Regions from separate parts of the Priestia sp. BR_2 genome, predicted to be linked through region 2. Evidence: riboswitches for the same ligand, from Rfam matches in the RefSeq annotation. Region 2 holds a riboswitch; each other region holds the start of a gene.
The links. Region 2 has a riboswitch for cyclic di-AMP ahead of RB298_RS26430 (hypothetical protein). Riboswitches for the same ligand answer to the same signal wherever they lie in the genome.
Positions count from the first base shown of each region.

Region 1: another riboswitch for cyclic di-AMP. It lies ahead of ehuB (ectoine/hydroxyectoine ABC transporter substrate-binding protein EhuB); the one in region 2 lies ahead of RB298_RS26430 (hypothetical protein).
Region 3: another riboswitch for cyclic di-AMP. It lies ahead of RB298_RS05455 (APC family permease); the one in region 2 lies ahead of RB298_RS26430 (hypothetical protein).
Region 4: another riboswitch for cyclic di-AMP. It lies ahead of RB298_RS31350 (C40 family peptidase); the one in region 2 lies ahead of RB298_RS26430 (hypothetical protein).

Region 1 covers NZ_JAVFHM010000170.1:23,034-27,221, forward strand. Annotated here, with positions in the region: gene ehuD (ectoine/hydroxyectoine ABC transporter permease subunit EhuD) at 1-132, opposite strand, end outside; gene ehuC (ectoine/hydroxyectoine ABC transporter permease subunit EhuC) at 136-789, opposite strand; gene ehuB (ectoine/hydroxyectoine ABC transporter substrate-binding protein EhuB) at 791-1,645, opposite strand; cyclic di-AMP (ydaO/yuaA leader) riboswitch at 2,000-2,146, opposite strand; gene RB298_RS08410 (SDR family NAD(P)-dependent oxidoreductase) at 2,516-3,259, opposite strand; gene RB298_RS08415 (flavin reductase family protein) at 3,442-4,053, opposite strand; gene RB298_RS08420 (ring-cleaving dioxygenase) at 4,050-4,188, opposite strand, start outside.
Region 2 covers NZ_JAVFHM010000305.1:175,899-180,086, reverse strand. Annotated here, with positions in the region: gene RB298_RS26440 (proline dehydrogenase family protein) at 1-802, shown strand, start outside; gene RB298_RS26435 (hypothetical protein) at 952-1,416, opposite strand; cyclic di-AMP (ydaO/yuaA leader) riboswitch at 1,553-1,725, opposite strand; cyclic di-AMP (ydaO/yuaA leader) riboswitch at 2,265-2,433, shown strand; gene RB298_RS26430 (hypothetical protein) at 2,563-2,973, shown strand; gene RB298_RS26425 (potassium-transporting ATPase subunit F) at 3,126-3,200, shown strand; gene kdpA (potassium-transporting ATPase subunit KdpA) at 3,230-4,188, shown strand, end outside.
Region 3 covers NZ_JAVFHM010000139.1:62,130-66,317, reverse strand. Annotated here, with positions in the region: gene RB298_RS05455 (APC family permease) at 1-1,706, opposite strand, end outside; cyclic di-AMP (ydaO/yuaA leader) riboswitch at 1,873-2,068, opposite strand; gene RB298_RS05450 (molybdopterin-containing oxidoreductase family protein) at 2,555-4,188, shown strand, end outside.
Region 4 covers NZ_JAVFHM010000350.1:52,631-56,818, forward strand. Annotated here, with positions in the region: gene RB298_RS31335 (AraC family transcriptional regulator) at 1-117, shown strand, start outside; gene RB298_RS31340 (2Fe-2S iron-sulfur cluster-binding protein) at 215-604, opposite strand; gene RB298_RS31345 (stalk domain-containing protein) at 827-2,101, shown strand; gene RB298_RS31350 (C40 family peptidase) at 2,222-2,698, opposite strand; cyclic di-AMP (ydaO/yuaA leader) riboswitch at 2,702-2,835, opposite strand; gene RB298_RS31355 (hypothetical protein) at 3,098-3,625, shown strand; gene RB298_RS31360 (ROK family protein) at 3,931-4,188, opposite strand, start outside.

The DNA.
Region 1 (4,188 bases), on a different contig from region 2:
CCGCGCGGCAAAGGCAAGCAGCAGTCCGATAATCAATGCCACCACAAAAGCACAGAGCGTGACCCATACCGTCATTTTTAATGCGCTCAGAAGCTGCGGCAGTATTTCAAACACATATTTCCAATCCCACATCCGCTACAGCCTCCCCGCGGTCAGTTTGCGCTCCAGCAGTCGAACCGCCATCGAGACGAGCGTGGCGATGACAAAATACATGAAGAGCAGCAGCACCAGAATCTCGGTCGTCCAGGAGATGTAATTGTTGCGGAGCACCATCGCCTGATACGTCAAATCCGCCATCGTGATGAAATAAACGAGCGAGGTGGATTTGATGAGTTCCACAAGTTGATTCCCGAACGGGGGAAGCATTCGCAGGGACGCTTGGGGTAGTATAACGTTCCACAGCCTCTGCCAAGGCTTCATGTTAAGCGCCACGGCAGCTTCCCACTGTCCTTTCGGAACGGCAAGCACCGCGCTGCGAACAATCTCGGAGCCGTATGCGCCGAAGTTAAGTCCGATCGCGAGAATCGCCGCCAGCATTTTCGGAAGCTCGATGCCGATGAACGGAAGGGCAAAATACAACCAGAAGAGCTGCACCAGCAAGGAGGTTCCCCGAAAGACTTCGACATACACGGCCGTCGCCGTGCGGACGATCCACAGCTTCGACAGCCGGCACAATCCGGCTGCAAAGGACATCACGATAGCCAGGATGGCTGAAAAGAACGCGACGATAATCGTGATCTCTGCTCCTTTGAGCAGCGTCGGAAGAAAATCGATCCAAGAATTCGGCATGCTATTCCCCGCAGAGCGCAGCGGCCGTCATCTCACCCGGAAGCTCTTCTTCCGTGAACCCGAACTCTTGCAAAATTTCCAGCAGCTCGCCCGACTCCTTCATCTTTTCAAGCTCTGCATTATAAGCCTCCTGGAACTCGGTATCCGCTTGGCGGAAAGCCGTAGCCCCGTAACCGCGAACGCTTTCGCCGTCGATGACCGGCTGCTCGAAATCAGCCACGCGTTCGATGCTGTCGTCGCTGGCTGAATCCAGCATCGCCTGCAGGGACGGCCCCGTCATGGTAATCGCCTGCACCCGATCGGCCTGGAGGGCGCTGATCGCCGAAGCCTGGTCAGGGACCTGTACGATCCGGTCCGCAGGAATGCCCGATTTCTCCATGTAGCCGATTTCGACCGCGCCGGTCATGACGGCCACCTTGGCCTGCTCATTCTTGGCAATGTCCTCATAGCTTCCGAGTTCCATCGGATTCCCTTGCTTTACCGCAAGGGCTTCCCCGATGCTGTACTCCGGATTCGCGAACAGGACGGCAGAGCAGCGGTCAGGATTAATGAACATGCCTGCCGTGATCAGATCAAACCGATCGGCCTGCAATCCGGCGACCAGCGAACCGAATTCCGTTAACTCCCCTCTCATCTCCTTGATGCCAAGACGCTCCAGAATAACGCGGGCAATCTCAACCGCTTCGCCCGTGAGCTCCCCATTGGCTTCTTTGTAGGCATACGGCTTCTCGTTCGCAAACCCTACGGTGATATATCCCTGCTCAATGGCTCGATCCAGCGTACTTCCTTTGTCGCCGCAAGCCGCGAGCAATACCACCATCATCACGGACAACACCAGCACAACCACTTTCTTCAAAACCTTCCACAACCTTTCGTAATAGCTTTTCACTTTCTTAAAAAAACGGCATGACGAAATTATCCGTGTTAGCACATGCGTTAACTTGGATATATAGACATTCAGATACCCGTGCATGGGACGAGGCTTCAGGGAAGATGATTCATCCGCTTCCTTGCACGCTTTGACCCAATGCCGTCTGACCGATTCAATTCGTTCCACATTTGCAGGCGCTGCCCCTCCTCTGTAATTGAATGCAAAAAGGCCACCAAACAGGGGATCTAGACATAGCTCCGCCAGCAGGGGGTCAAAAAATAGAGAAAAGGCCCCTATAGAGAATAAAGGGCCTTTTGTATGAACATCCATTATGTATGCAAGACCCATCCACTGCTGACGAGGTTAGCTGACGGACTCGGGTAAGATGGTACCCTACACTCGTGAATTCCAAGTGACTCGCCCCTGGTGAAACTGGTTCCCCCGCTTTCCGGAATATGTATGCCGGAAACTAAGCGTGTGTTCATGATAAAGGGAAGCTCAGGAAAAGTCAAACCCCTTTAACCGCTTTTTCTGGAAATTCAGAAGTAAAAAACACCGTTTTTGCAACGAGGATATTGAGCCTTTTGAACACCTTATTTAAGGCTGTCCATACACCGGATTGGTCATGGAATCCATGCTCCATTTTCCGCTATATAGCAGGCATTTGACGGGTCTTGCGGAAATCGTTCATGCCATATATGTTTTATGCCATGAATGAGCCCCGGATCAGGAAGTCTGCCCGTATGAAATACGGAACCGAAAAAAAATTTTTGAAACACTCCATAATAAGTCTGATAACAACGCCTGGAATGACTTAAAAAAAAGCCCCGATGCTTAGCATCAGGGCTTTTCTCATCATACCGCGGTATAGCCGCCATCCACCAGCAGGCTCGTGCCCGTAATGAAGGAGGCATCTTCACTGGCGAGGAACAACACGGCTTTGGCCACTTCTTCCGGCTGTCCCAAACGGCCCATCGGATGAAGACCGACCAGGTGCTGCGTGATCGCTTCCGTTCTTCCCTTGATCAGCGGCGTATCGATATATCCCGGACACACGGCATTGATTCGGATTCCTTTGGAGGCATAGTCTGCGCTGAGCGACTGGGTTAACAGCTTGACGCCTCCCTTGGCCGAAGCATAGGCGGTTACCCCTGCTTTTCCGACATGGCTATGGATCGAGCCGCAGTTTACGATTGCCCCTCCGGTTCCTTGGGACAGCATTTGCTGAATAACATATTTATCGCACAGGAAGACCCCTGTCAGATTAATATCAATCGTTCTCTGCCAGTTATCCATCGTTAACTGATCGGCAGGAGCATCATGGGCAATGCCTGCGTTGGCAAACAATACATCGACACGGCCAAAATGCTGCACCGTCTGATTCACCATATTCGCGACTTCCTGCTCTTGGGTTACATCCGTTTTGACGAACAGCGCTTCAAAGCCGGCTCCTCTCAATTCGTCGGAAACCGCTTGTCCCTGGTCGGAATAATCCGCGATAACGACCTTGGCTCCCTCTTTCGCAAAAAGTCTGACTGCCGCTTCGCCAATCCCGCTGGCGCCCCCCGTCACGATGACAACCTTGGAATCAAATTTCATGCGTTGATCACTCCTATGTTGTAAATTCATCAACCGGCTATCCATTCATGTAGAATGGGCAAATACCGACCATGATATTCCAATACCCCGTTTCCTAATGAATGACCGGCAACCTATCGAAGAAAAAGAATGTTCGCTAAAAATAGTCGCAAAGCAATAACCCTATTCAAGCTCAAGCCCTGTCAGACCGGACGCTCAATCGTAAACATCTCTCCCAGGGTCGAATAGATATTTCCTGCCATGCGGCTCACAGGTTTCAACTTCGAGGCGTCAATCCGGCCATGCTCGTAGAGCTCCTCGGACACGTGAAATCGGACGACGCGGGCAATCAATAGATCAGCGGCAGGCAGCTGATCCGCGCCATCCAACGTGACGACCTGCTCCAGCACGCATTCCATGCGGATCTTGGATTCCAGAACGCCGGGAACCTTAACAACGTCACTAACGACCGGGGTTAAACGGGTTCGGTCAAGCTCACTTTCGTCCGGAGGCAGATTCGCCGCCGTTTCGTTCACGGCTGCAACGGTATCTTCGTCCACGATGTGGATGACAAGCTCGCCGCTCTGCATGGCATTTCTCGCCGTGTCCTTGGGTGCACCGTTCTTTCGCTGAACGGAAACCGACAGCAAAGGGGGATTGCTCGACGCAATGGAAAAGTAACTGAACGGCGCCGCATTCAGCACGCCATCCGCCGATAATGTCGTAACGAAAGCGACCGGACGCGGAACGACGCTTCCAATCAGCAGCTTGTATGTGTCCCGTTCGCTTTGGGTATTCGGGTCAATGGATATCACTTGAGTTGCCCCTCTCCTGTATTTTTGACTTGTATAGGCTCCAACCCCTGCTCGATTCGGGCACGCTCCGGTTCGAACCAGGCAGGAAGCTTTAATTGTTCCCCCAGCGAGTGCAGGTCTTCGTCCACCGTAAAT
Region 2 (4,188 bases):
CTTGGATGAGGCGCTGGACGAAATCGAGAGGCTGAACGCGAAAGGCATTCTCGTTACGCTGGATCATTTGGGGGAGGGCATTACGACGCTGGATGAAGCGGCCGGGTACCGGGAGGAATATTTGAAGCTGGTGGAAGGGATTGCGAGGCGCGAAGTGCAATCGAACGTATCCTTGAAACCGACGCAAATGGGCATGGCCCTGGACCCCGAGAAGGCTTACGAAAACATCAGGTCGGTGGTAAGAAAGGCTAAAGAGCACCGCAACTTCGTTCGCCTGGACATGGAGGATTCGCCGTATACCCAGGCAACCATCGATATGACGCTCCGCCTTCATAAGGAGGGGCTGACCAATGTGGGGACCGTGATGCAGGCCTACTTGTTCCGTACGGAGGAGGACGTGAAGAATCTGTTAAGGGCCGGCGTTAATCTGCGGCTGGTAAAGGGCGCGTACAAAGAGCCGGGAACCATCGCCTTTCAGCAGAAGCGGGAGGTCATTGACAACTACAAGAAATTGGTCAAAATGCATTTCGACCAAGGAGCCTACGTCGCGATTGCCTCGCATGATGACAACATCATCGACTGGGTGAAGGTATTTGCCGAGCAGAGCCGCATAGACAAACAGGACTATGAATTTCAGATGCTGTATGGACTGCGAATGAACGATCAAGCAGCGCTTGCGCAGGACGGCTACCGTATCCGGTGTTATATGCCCTATGGAACGATGTGGTACCCGTATTTCACCCGGAGGTTGGCAGAGAAGCCGGCCAACCTGATGATGGTGCTCAAAAATATGTTCAAGTGAGCGGGATCCGATTGCAGAACCCCGTCAAAATGCCTGATGAAATAAGTGGCTTTTTGACGGGGTTCTTCATGGTTTCAAAAAACATCAGGCTGCTTAGAAGTGCCCGATCCAAAGGAAACGGGTACAGCAGCTCTCTGTAGCTGCTGCCCCTAGAAATGATAATACGCCTCCGAGCAATTCATAAGGAAGGAGCGCTCTAGCGGCAGTCCGCCTAAACGCTCTCGAGTGATGTGCCGATGCAGGTTGATCTCCAGATCGGCGAGGGCCGATACAGCAAGTTGCATCCGTGCGGGTCCCCACTGCTGCTGCTTTCGGGCATAGCGAATGGCCTCAGTCACGGACATGCCTCTCAGCCTTGAGAAGACGGATGCCCAGCGGACCAGGTCCGAAAATTCTCTCTTGCTTGGCAGGGCATATTCGACATATCCTGCCGCGTCTTTGCAGCTGACTTTGAACAAGCCGCAGTTCCAGCCATGATCGCTCCATGGGATAAAGCGTTCGGCCGAGCCCCGGTCGAAACGAAATATCTCCATATGGCGGATAGTCTCTTCACCTAATGCAGGCACTGCGGTTTCGATGACGGGTGTAAGCGCTGCCTCGATGAGTTTCGTCATGATATGATCTACGCTCCTTTATAAGAATGTTATATGCACGGCAAATAGGCCTGGTGAGCAGAGAAACCCCGCTCTCCAGGCCTATTTATGGTTAGAGCCCCAATTCCGGCGGCCGCTATGCCAAAGCTTGGATGGTATTCTCTCTCAACAACGCGCCTACGAGGTTAGCTGACGGATTCGGACTGAGAGCACCCTACCGCTGGGCCCTTCGATCCTAGGCGCAGCGGATTCACCCCATTCACCAATCGAAGACTGGTGACTTTGGTTCCCCCGTCTCCCGGTCTGTCGGGAGCTCGGCGTATCACGTGTTTCGGATAGATGGATGAATCATACGCCGGAGGAAACGAAAAGTAAATGACCGTATGGGACGAATAGATTCCGAAATGTGATGAAAACGGTAAAAGAAAACGCGTACAATCGGCCGTGTCATCTATTATCGTGGCAAAATCTCGGTATCTCGTTGGATTGCGATAAATAAGAGAAAACAAGAGAAATACATAGTATAGAGCAGTATTCGGAAGATAAAGACGAAATACTGCTTGGTTCCTGTTCGACATAACGCTAGATGTGTTTTTGCTCACATTTACATCCTGCGGGGCCGGACGTATGATACGAACTATGAATTGACGGTCATCAACGACCAAGGCATACGGGCAGCCGTTTCATGAAGGTCTAAAGGCAGTGTGAGAGCTGCCCCTAAGCCTTTATGGATCGATGGCGAAGGCACCATGGGCCTTGCTGAGATTTGAAGGTAGAGGCGACTCTCACCGCGTGAACCTCCTGTTGCTGTGCTGTTATGCCCAGTCTGGATGACAAGTCAATGGCTAATAGAATAACATGCTACTCGTTATTAATTTTCGCTGAGTCCTTGAATGGAAAAGGAACGGGGGAACCAGTCGGGAGATGAACCTGATCTCTCTGGGGTGAATCCTGTAGACAAGATAACGGTCTATGGGTAGGGCGACTCTCACGCCCGAATCCGTCAGCTAACCTCGTAAGCGTATCGAGAGAGGCAACGATTGTCGTGGACTTGGGCCACGGTGTATTTCACCGTGTCCTGTAAGAAGCCTGCGGGAAGAGTTCTTCTCTTTCCGCAGGCTTCTTTGTTGTTGCCTTCTCTTTCTGACCTTAGGAGGAGAAACGAAGATGGAGAAACCACAGGAATTCATCCTGGTATCCGCGCCGAACAAGGCCGGGGAGGAATTCGTCCGCCAGCTGATTCACAAACGTGTTCCGTTTGCGGCTATAGCCAACAACCGGGCTGAGCAGCAGAGGCTGCGAGAACTGGGCTGCAAACCCATCATTTTGATTGATACAAGAGACGAGCAGACCTGGATCATTCCCGAGTTTCCCGTCAGCAAGGTGTTTCTGTTCGAAAGCAGCTTGAATCTGTGCTGCCGCTACTTGCGGATCTGCCGGACATGGACCTCGGAGTCGATTTACGTGATCACCCATTCCGGCAATCCGCGCTTGATATACAAAGGGCTGGGTGCCGATGTGGTGCTTCATACGAATCATCATCAGGTGTCCTTTCTGATGGCATCCGTTATGAGCTAAGCGTTTGGACTGACGCCACAAGAGTTAGGGGAGGTTACATTCATGCAGGATTTAGTTATGGTGCTCATTTTGGGAGGAACCTACGGACTGCTCATGCTGTTTATGTCCTGGTGCGGGCGCGTGGTTTCGGAACCGGAGGCTGATCAGCCGTGATGATCATGTTGATATTCACGATTTTTATTTTTCTCTATTTGATTTATGCGCTGATTCACCCTGAAAAATTCTAGGGAAACGGCTGAAGGAGGAAGGCATCGTCATGGGCATTTTACAAATTGCCATCGTTATACTCGTTCTAGTGCTGCTGGTCAAGCCGCTGGGAACTTATCTATATCAGGTGTTTCGTTATGAAAGCAATGGAACGGACAGATGGTTCTCCTGGGCGGAGAAACCGATCTTTGCTCTGATCGGCTTGAAAGAACGCAAGGGGATGACATGGAAAGGATATGCCGTCAGCTTTGTGTTAACGAATATCGTGCTGGTTGCGGCGGGCTACTTGATTCTGCGGCTGCAGAAGGTGCTGCCGCTGAACCCGAACGGCATCGGCCATATGGAACCGACCTTGTCGTTCAATACGATGATCAGCTTCATGACCAATACGAATCTTCAGCATTACAGCGGGGAGTCGGGATTGTCTTATCTGGCCCAGATGGCCGTCATTACGATGATGATGTTTACGTCCGCGGCGACCGGGCTGTGCGTGGCGATTGCTTTTATCCGGGCGGTGACCAGCAAGGGCACGACCGTCGGCAACTTTTTTGAGGACTTCGTTAAGGCGCATACCCGGGTATTCATTCCGGCTGCTTTCATCATTGCGATGGTGCTGGTGGCGCTGCAGGTGCCGCAGACCCTGAAGCCTACGCTCAGCGTCACGACGCTGGAAGGAAGCGAGCAGCAAATAGCGGTGGGTCCGGTGGCTGCGCTCGAATCGATCAAGCATCTGGGCACCAATGGGGGCGGTTTTATGGGGGCCAACTCGGCGCATCCGTTCGAGAACCCGTCCCCGCTGACCAATGTGATCGAGATTCTGTCCATGTGGAGTCTCGGGGCGGCGCTTCCTTACACATTTGGTTTGTTCGCGAAGAGCCGTAAGCAGGGCTGGATCATATTCTCGGTAATGATGACCTTGTTTATCGGCTTCCTGTCCTTGAACTATGCCGCGGAAACCAACGGCAACCCGGCATTAAACCAGCTGGGCATCGACGCCTCGCAAGGCAG
Region 3 (4,188 bases), on a different contig from region 2:
AACTGCGGAATGACGACGGTAACCTGATAGTCGGATTCGCTGGCCTTGCGCTGCACGGTATCGATGAATTTCGTCAGCGGCTGAATGATGCTCCGATAAGGCGAGTGCAGCGTTACCAGCCGGATGTCCGGCTGCCACTTTTTCCATTTTTCCTGGAAGGCGACTTCCTCCTCCCGCTCGAACGGCACGTACACCGCGATGATTTGGCCCGCTCCCAGCGATTTGGCGTAATTCAGCGAGTTCTCCACCACATGCGTGATTCCTGCCACAGGCAGGATGATGACATTCCCCTCAATCGGCTTAACCGGCTCGCAGGTCGTAATCCGGAGCTGGTCCGCTACCGCCTCGTAATGCTTGCGGATCCGGGTGAAAATCCAGATGATCAGCGGCAGGAATATCAGCACGGTCCACACCTGGGCGAATTTCGTAAAGAAGAAGATCATGGTCACGATAAAGCTGATGCATGCGCCGGTGGTGTTAATGATCAGTTTGACGATCCAGCCTTCGGGCTTTTCGCGAATCCATTTCACCATCATCCCCGTCTGGGAGAGGGTAAACGGGATAAACACGCCGACGGCATAGAGCGGAATCAGATGCTCGGTTTTGCCTTCAAAAGCCAGCAGCAGCAGAATGGAGAAAAATCCAAGAATAATGATTCCGTTCGAGTATCCCAGACGGTCGCCGCGGACGGTGAACATTCTAGGAATGAACTTATCCTTCGCCAGATTGACGGCAAGCAGGGGAAAAGCGGAATACCCCGTGTTGGCGGCGAGGATCAGAATTAAGGCCGTTGTCCCTTGTATGAAGTAATAAAGCGCATTTCGCCCGAAGGTATGCTCGGCAATTTGGGAAACGACCGTGACTTGTTCGCTGGGACTGACCCCATAGTAATAAGCCAGGAAAACGATGCCCGAAAATAACAGGGCCAGCAGCGACCCCATCGCCACCAGAGTTTTGGCCGCGTTATTCGGGGCCGGGTCTTTGAAATTCGGAATGGCATTGGAAATCGCCTCCACGCCGGTCAGGGCGGAGCTGCCCGAGGCAAATGCGCGCAGGAGCAGAAACAAGCTCAGCCCGGCTACGGGCGTGCCGATCGGCGTATGAAGCTCCGGAGACGCATGGCCTGTGGCAATGTTGAATATCCCTACCCCGATCAGGATGAATAACGCAAGCACGAACAGGTAAACCGGATAAGCCAGTATGGAGGCCGACTCCGTAACCCCTCTTAAATTCAATACGGTCAAGCATAGAACGAACACGATGGAAATCGGCAGATTATAGGCATGCAATTCCGGAAAAGCCGACGTGATCGCATCCGTCCCGGCCGACACGCTGACCGCAACCGTCAGGATATAGTCCACGAGCAAGGAACCGCCGGCAACCAGCCCCGGGTACATGCCCAAATTCCGTTTGGACACGACATATGCGCCGCCGCCGTGCGGATAGGAGAAAATAATTTGTCTGTACGACAGGATAAGTGCCAGCAACAAGACCAGGACGCCGACGGCAATCGGTATGGAATACCAATAGGCAGCTGCCCCGACGGTCATCAACACAATGAGGATTTGTTCCGGGCCATAGGCCACGGACGATAGCGCATCGGATGACAGGATGGCCAGCGCCTTGGTTTTATTCAGCTTTTGTTCGCCTAATTCCGTCGATTTAAGCGGTCTTCCGATGAGGAAGCGCTTGATTGAGGATAACATGGTTGTTTTTCACCGCCGCTTAAGATTAAGTTCATGGTAGAAGCTCCCTGAACGGACTTCTATCGGTGTTTTTTATATGCTGGACATAGGAGCGGTCACCCTTCCTATGCTGATTTTTGGCAAACAAAAAACACAGGGTAGAACCCTGTGTTTGATCACAAGTTCACAACCCTCCCGATCAACGCTGACGAGGTTAGCTGTCGGATTCGGGCGGTGAGAGTCGCCCTACCTGATTCCATCGCGGCGTACGTACGCGATGGAATCAGGATTCACCCCTTAGTATGGTTGAAGGATCCTATAGGTATCCTTCCATACGGTTGGTTCCCCCGCTTTCCATCAAGGAAATTAAGCGAATGTCATGTGAATATGAAGAATGTTTTCGAAGCTGAATAGTATATTACGCCTGCTCCAATCGTTTGTAAAACATCCTCCAACGAGCATTCGAACAAAATTATTTATAAAAAATGACAGATAAGCGCTTACATAATGACGTGGCTTTGACTGGCTTTTTATTTTGCATGTTTTCTGCGAAAATCACGAGTTTCTATAATATGGAAGGTTAGTCGCGGGGAACATCGGTCACTGGGAGGATGCCATATAAACAAATTCGCCATGCCGGTCTCGGGGGAGGAGACACTGGCATGGCGAATTTTTTTGGGAGTGGTCCATGATTCGGCAAGGAAGAGAAAGGGTCTGGGTTCCTCTTCTTTGCTCTTGATAGGAATATACCCGGGGGGAAGAAAAGTGAATCACCTGATTAAGAAAAAAATGTATGACTTTACTGGAACCCCGATTTTCTTTTAAGATAATGGGATATGATGCAGCCGAGCAAAAGGGGGAAGCACGAAATGACTCAAGCGATGATTCATCAGGAAAACGGCGTATTTCCGGCGGTATGTCCGTTGGATTGTCCCGATACATGCGGCCTGCTGCTGCATAAAGAGAACGGAAAAATCGTCAAGGTGACCGGTAATCCGGAGCATCCGATTACGCAGGGAGCCATCTGCAATAAAGTCCGTAATATGGCACACCGGGTGTACCATCCGGAACGCGTGCTCTATCCGCTGCGAAGAGTAGGTCCCAAGGGAGAGGGCGCCTTCGAGCGGATCAGCTGGGACGAAGCCATTCAGGAGATAGCCGGACGCTATAAGGGCTTGATCGAGGAATACGGCTCCGAGAGCATCCTGCCCTACAGCTTCTACGGCAATATGGGGATATTGAGCGTCGACGGCATGGACCGCAGGTTCTTCAACAGGCTGGGTGCCAGCCGCCTGAAGCAGTCGATCTGCAATTCCGCGGGCAATGAGGGCTGGAAATCCTTGATGGGGTTTAATGGGGGAACCGTTCCGGAGGACACCGTACGAGCCGACGTCATCCTCGTCTGGGGCGGCAACATCGTCAGCACCAATATGCACCAGATGGTGATTGCAGAGAAAGCGCGCAAAGCCGGTGCCAAGGTCGTTGTGATCGATGTCCACAAGAACCAGACGGGGCAATGGGCGGACTGGTTCATTCCGCTGTATCCAGGCACGGATGCGGCGCTGGCCGTCGGCCTCATGCACATCATGTTCCGTGACGGCATGGTAAATGAGGAATTCCTCCGCAAGTATACGATTGGTCATGAAGCCTTGCGCGAGCACGTCAAAGAATACACGCCGGAGCACGTTTCTTCCATTACCGGCATCTCGATCGAGGATATCGAGAAATTGGCCGAGCTCTACGGCCGGGCCGATACCTCCTACATCCATATCGGCAACGGTCTTCAGCATCACGACAACGGCGGCTTGACGGTGCGCAGCATTGCCGCGCTTCCCGCTTTGACCGGACAATGGCTGAAGCGGGGCGGAGGGGCCGCCAAGTCGAACGGCGGTTACAACAGCATGGATAGCGACGCGCTTGAGCGTCCCGATCTCCGGCCGAATCCCGAAGCGCGCACCATTAACATGAACCGGATCGGCGAAGCGCTTGCCATGACCGAACAGCCGATTAAGTCGCTCTTCGTTTATTGCAGCAATCCGCTGGTTGTGGCTCCCGATACCGAGCGGATCAGGGAAGGGTTTGCACGGGAAGATCTGTTTACGGTTGTGCATGACCTGTTTATGACGGATACGGCCAAGTATGCCGATATCGTGCTCCCGGCAACCTCCTCGTTCGAGAATACGGACCTGTACGCTTCCTACTGGCATCAGTACGTTCAGCTGCAGGAGCCGGTCATTCCGGCACTTGGGGAGAGCAAGGGCAACGTAGAGCTGTTCTCCATGCTGGGACGGGCTATGGGGTTCCAGGAACCGGCTTTTCATGAGACCGAGGAAGAGATGATCGCAAGAGCGCTCGACTTCCCGGATAACCCTTATCTAAACGGCGTCACGCTGGACAAGCTGAGGGAACAGCGCCATGTGAAGCTCGATATGACGCCGCTTGACACGTATCTGGATCGTTTGCCGACGTCTTCGGGACGCATCGAGTTATACTCTGCGCAGCT
Region 4 (4,188 bases), on a different contig from region 2:
GAGGTTGCTTCCCAAGTCGGCTACGGCAACGACAAGTATTTCTCGATGTTATTCAAGAAAATTACCGGTCAAACGCCAAGCTCGTTCCGGGAACAGAGCAAAATGGCCGTGGAGTGAAGGAATTTTGGTTTGTTTTCCTTTCAATAAAGCAGGCAGCCGCAATGGTACGGCTGCCTGCTTTATATATATTACTGTCATATGTCCTTCTATATCGTCAAAAGTATGGAGCATGCTTGATTTTGACTGGGCCGACCGTTTCGATCCTGCTCTGGCATCCGAGACGGTACCCCTCTTCGATTTCTTCCGGATCCAGGCGCCGTTCTTCGGCCAGATTGGGTTCGGACAGATACTCGATTCCCTCCACCACCATGCAGCGGCAGCGCGCACATGTCCCTCTTTTGCAAAAAGAGTTCCAATCCACCTCATTCCGCTCGGCCAAGTCAAGCACCGTCATGCCCAGAACAGGGGCCACGCTGCGCTGAACCTCGCGGCCCGTAAGCTCGATGATCCGGTCCGGCACGGCTTCCATTCTCTCTTCCGCTGCCGGGAGCGACGATTTTTCTCCGCTGTTCCCGCCCTTTTTGTTTTTCCAGAATTTAAACACGCCTTTATCCCCCTATGCATGTAATCATCAGGTTATGTATGAATTCCTTCAATTATTATACTGGAAAGTTTAAAAAATCAACATGCTTACTCTTATCGATTCTATGACATCATGCAATTGGAACTCTATGAAAATTTTGCTATACTAGCGTATGCTAGAGCAAATCCCATATTCTAAGAGAATCATTCTATTATTTTATTGGGTTGGAGGGAAAACAATAGCATGCTGCATAAACCATTAGGAAAAACAGCCGTCGCTGCCGTTCTTGCCTTATCTCTGCTCGGAACCGCTCCCCATAGCGGCCAGGTACTGGCTGCGCCTGCCATTTCGGTAAAGCTGGATGACGTTGCGCTTACATTCGATGCAGCTCCCAGGATAGACAAAGGGGTCACTTACGTGCCGTTCCGGACGGTCGGTGAAGCGCTGGGCATTCAAATCGCGTGGAACAGCAAAACGCAAACGGTGAAGGCCATTGGCGAGGTGAAAGGTCAAACGACGGAAGTGCTGCTTCAAGTCGGAAGCACGAGCGCAACCGTCAACGGTAAAAAAGTGAAGCTGGCCGCTCCCCCTGTCCAGCGGGAAGGCCGCGTTCTGATTCCGCTCAGCTCGTTCAGCAGCCAATTCGGCGTCAATGTCGGCTGGAATCAGGCGACTCGCACGGTCTCCCTCGTGTCGCCTCAGCGCGAAATGCATCTAAGAGCCTTTTACGCTTTGCAATCTTTCCAAGAGCGGGATCTCGTAGCATCCATGAATTCAGTCGCCTTCGGCTGGAGCCGCATTGATCGGGAAGGTCAGTTTACGCTTCAAGGCGACGAGTATCGTCTGCCTGCGGCGGCCGGCGACGTGACTCCGCAATCGATTGTTGCGGATGCAGCGGATCAGGAGATTAAACCGTACCTTATGGTTTACGCTTTGGACGGAAACGGCGAATTAACCAAAGTCCTCAGCGACAGCAGCCTTCGCCAAAAGTCCATTGAGGGCATCACGACCGCGGTCGCGGATAACGGATTCGGCGGCGTGGTGCTTGATTTCGAAGGGCTCGGTTTTAAACTGGATGCCGCGAAGCAGCAGAAGCTGCTTAATGATTACGTCAAGCAATTGAAAGCGGCATTGCCGAGCGACATTGCTCTGTCCTTAGCCGTTCCGCCATTGAACAGCGCCTATAAAGGCTATGATTACAAGACGCTGGCCTCCCTTGCCGATGATCTCATCGTCATGGCGTATCAGTACAATCCGGTTGGCACCAAAGCCCAGGTTCCTGAACCCAACAGTCTGGTGGACCAAGCCATTCAGCAGGCACTTCAGGCAGGCGTTCCTAAGCAGAAGCTCCTGCTCGGCATCAGCTTAAGCAGCGAAACCGCCACATCCGTCGACGATAAGCTCGGCTTGGCCAAGCGCTATGATCTGAAAGGTGCCGCCTTCTGGCGTCTGGGCTTGTTCCGTTCCTATAATAATGGCATGGAAGCCGCCGTGAATGCCTCTGTCGTAAAGGAATAATCTAGTGAATCTTTTCGCAGAATCCCAAATTATAATCTTCCATAAAAAAAGAAAGCCTGACAAGATCATCTCTTGTCAGGCTTTCCGGTTATGTATCGAACTCTAAACTGCGTATTCCAATTAGCTCGCGCTTCCTACCAGTTTAGCATAGTTCTCTTGACTCAATACACGGCGCGCCGTTACATAACGCGGTTCGTAATAGGAGTCGCTAAGCTTGCTGATTCTTACGCCCTTGCTGCTGGAAGCATGCGCAAATTGTCCATCTCCAATGTAAACGCCCGCATGGGAAATGCCGCTTCCGCTTGTATTGAAGAATACCAAATCTCCGACTCTCAGGTCCTCGCGATCCACATGAACCCCGGCTTTAGCCTGACTCTGGGATGTGCGCGGAAGATCCATGTCGAAATTTCTAAACATATACAGAATAAATCCGGAGCAATCAAATCCGCTTGTCGTTGTTCCGCCCCATTTATAAGGCGTTCCTACCAATTGCTTCACTTGATGCTGAAAATTCGGTTGTTGATCAGCATAAGCTGATACGGCACCTGAAGAAAAAATAATTGCAGACCCAAGCAATGTGATGACAAATTTCTTCAAAATATGTTCTCTCCTTCGATGCCTACGGAGTTAGCTAAGGGTTCGGTTGAAGGTTCCCTATACTCTCTATGGTACAAGAATAATTCACCCAAGACGGTTCCCCCGTTTTCACAAACGAAATTCGGCAAAATTCATTAACATTTTGTAACCTTCTCTTAATATAGTATACAAGCAAGGATGCTGTCAATAATATCCTAGAAATCTATCACTATATGTTAATCAATGTCGTATAGGCTGAAAATTTTCATGTTTTTTCATTATGCCATCTCGCATACTCATGACAATTATGTAACACTCCATCGAACCTCCGGCGACGTTTTGTTAACGGGCATGCAACTTTTTTGCAGTTCGGAACGTTTACATATTCAGACAAGAAATCAAAGAGGTGATCCTTCGCTTATGAGTCAAATCACGATGGCTGAAGCTTTGGCAGTCCGGGCAGCAATCAACCGTCTCATGAATCAATTGATGTCGGAACGCTTGAACAACAGCAGCACGATCATTGAAAAAGGGGAAACGGCGGAGTATCCTGCTCGCAGCGTGGATGCCATTACGGAAGAGATCGAAGCCGCCGCAGCGGATTACAGAAAGCTGGATCTGCTGATGGCAATCTCCAACACGACGCAGACCATTAGTTGGAACGGCTCCGACATGACCATCATGGAGGCGATCGAGCTCGCCAAACAAATGCGCAGCGATATCGGACAGCTTGCCCATCTCGGCTCCCGCAAGAAGCTGGAGCGCCAGAGCGGACGGGGAAGCGGAGATGGCGCCGTAACGCTGTTTAACGTGGCCTTATACGATCCGGAAGCTTATCAGGCGCAGGCGCGCAAGAAGGAACGCGAAGTGACCAGGCTCTCCTCACTGATCGAGCATGCCAACCATACGAGCATGATTACGTTCGACGCATCAAAATACATGGAGTAGCGGAAGCCGCCGGCTCCAAGCCTGCAGGCCGCCTCGCGTGCGGGTTTGGAGCCGGCGGATTCCGTCGGCGGGCGGGAAAGTGCGGGCAACCGCTTATTGTTTGTCGGATACAAACAAACCTAATAGGAAACCAAAAACTCGACTCCAGTGAAAACGGATGACGGCTCACGGTTTACGCCTATCACCTGTCACAAGTTACGGACTTCGCTTACGCAAATATGATCGCTCCGTTTCCCGCTCTCTTCATGAATAATCAGAAAGCCGCCCTTGAGGGCGGCTTTTGTTGCCTTTTCTTTACGAATGTATTATTGGAACAAGGCTGCGGCTCCAACCAGGCCAACATCGTCCCGCAGTCCCGCAGGAACGATCTCGTAGGTTCCTAAATAAGACGGCATGACCAGCTTATCCGTCATTTCCCGAAGCTGCGGGAAAAGGAGCTCGCCTGCTCTGCTCACACCCCCGCCAACCACGATGCGATCGGGGTTGAAGCTGTGAATGACGTTAACCAGTCCAAGCGCCATGTAATAAACGGCACGATCGATGACCTCCACTGCGACGGGGTC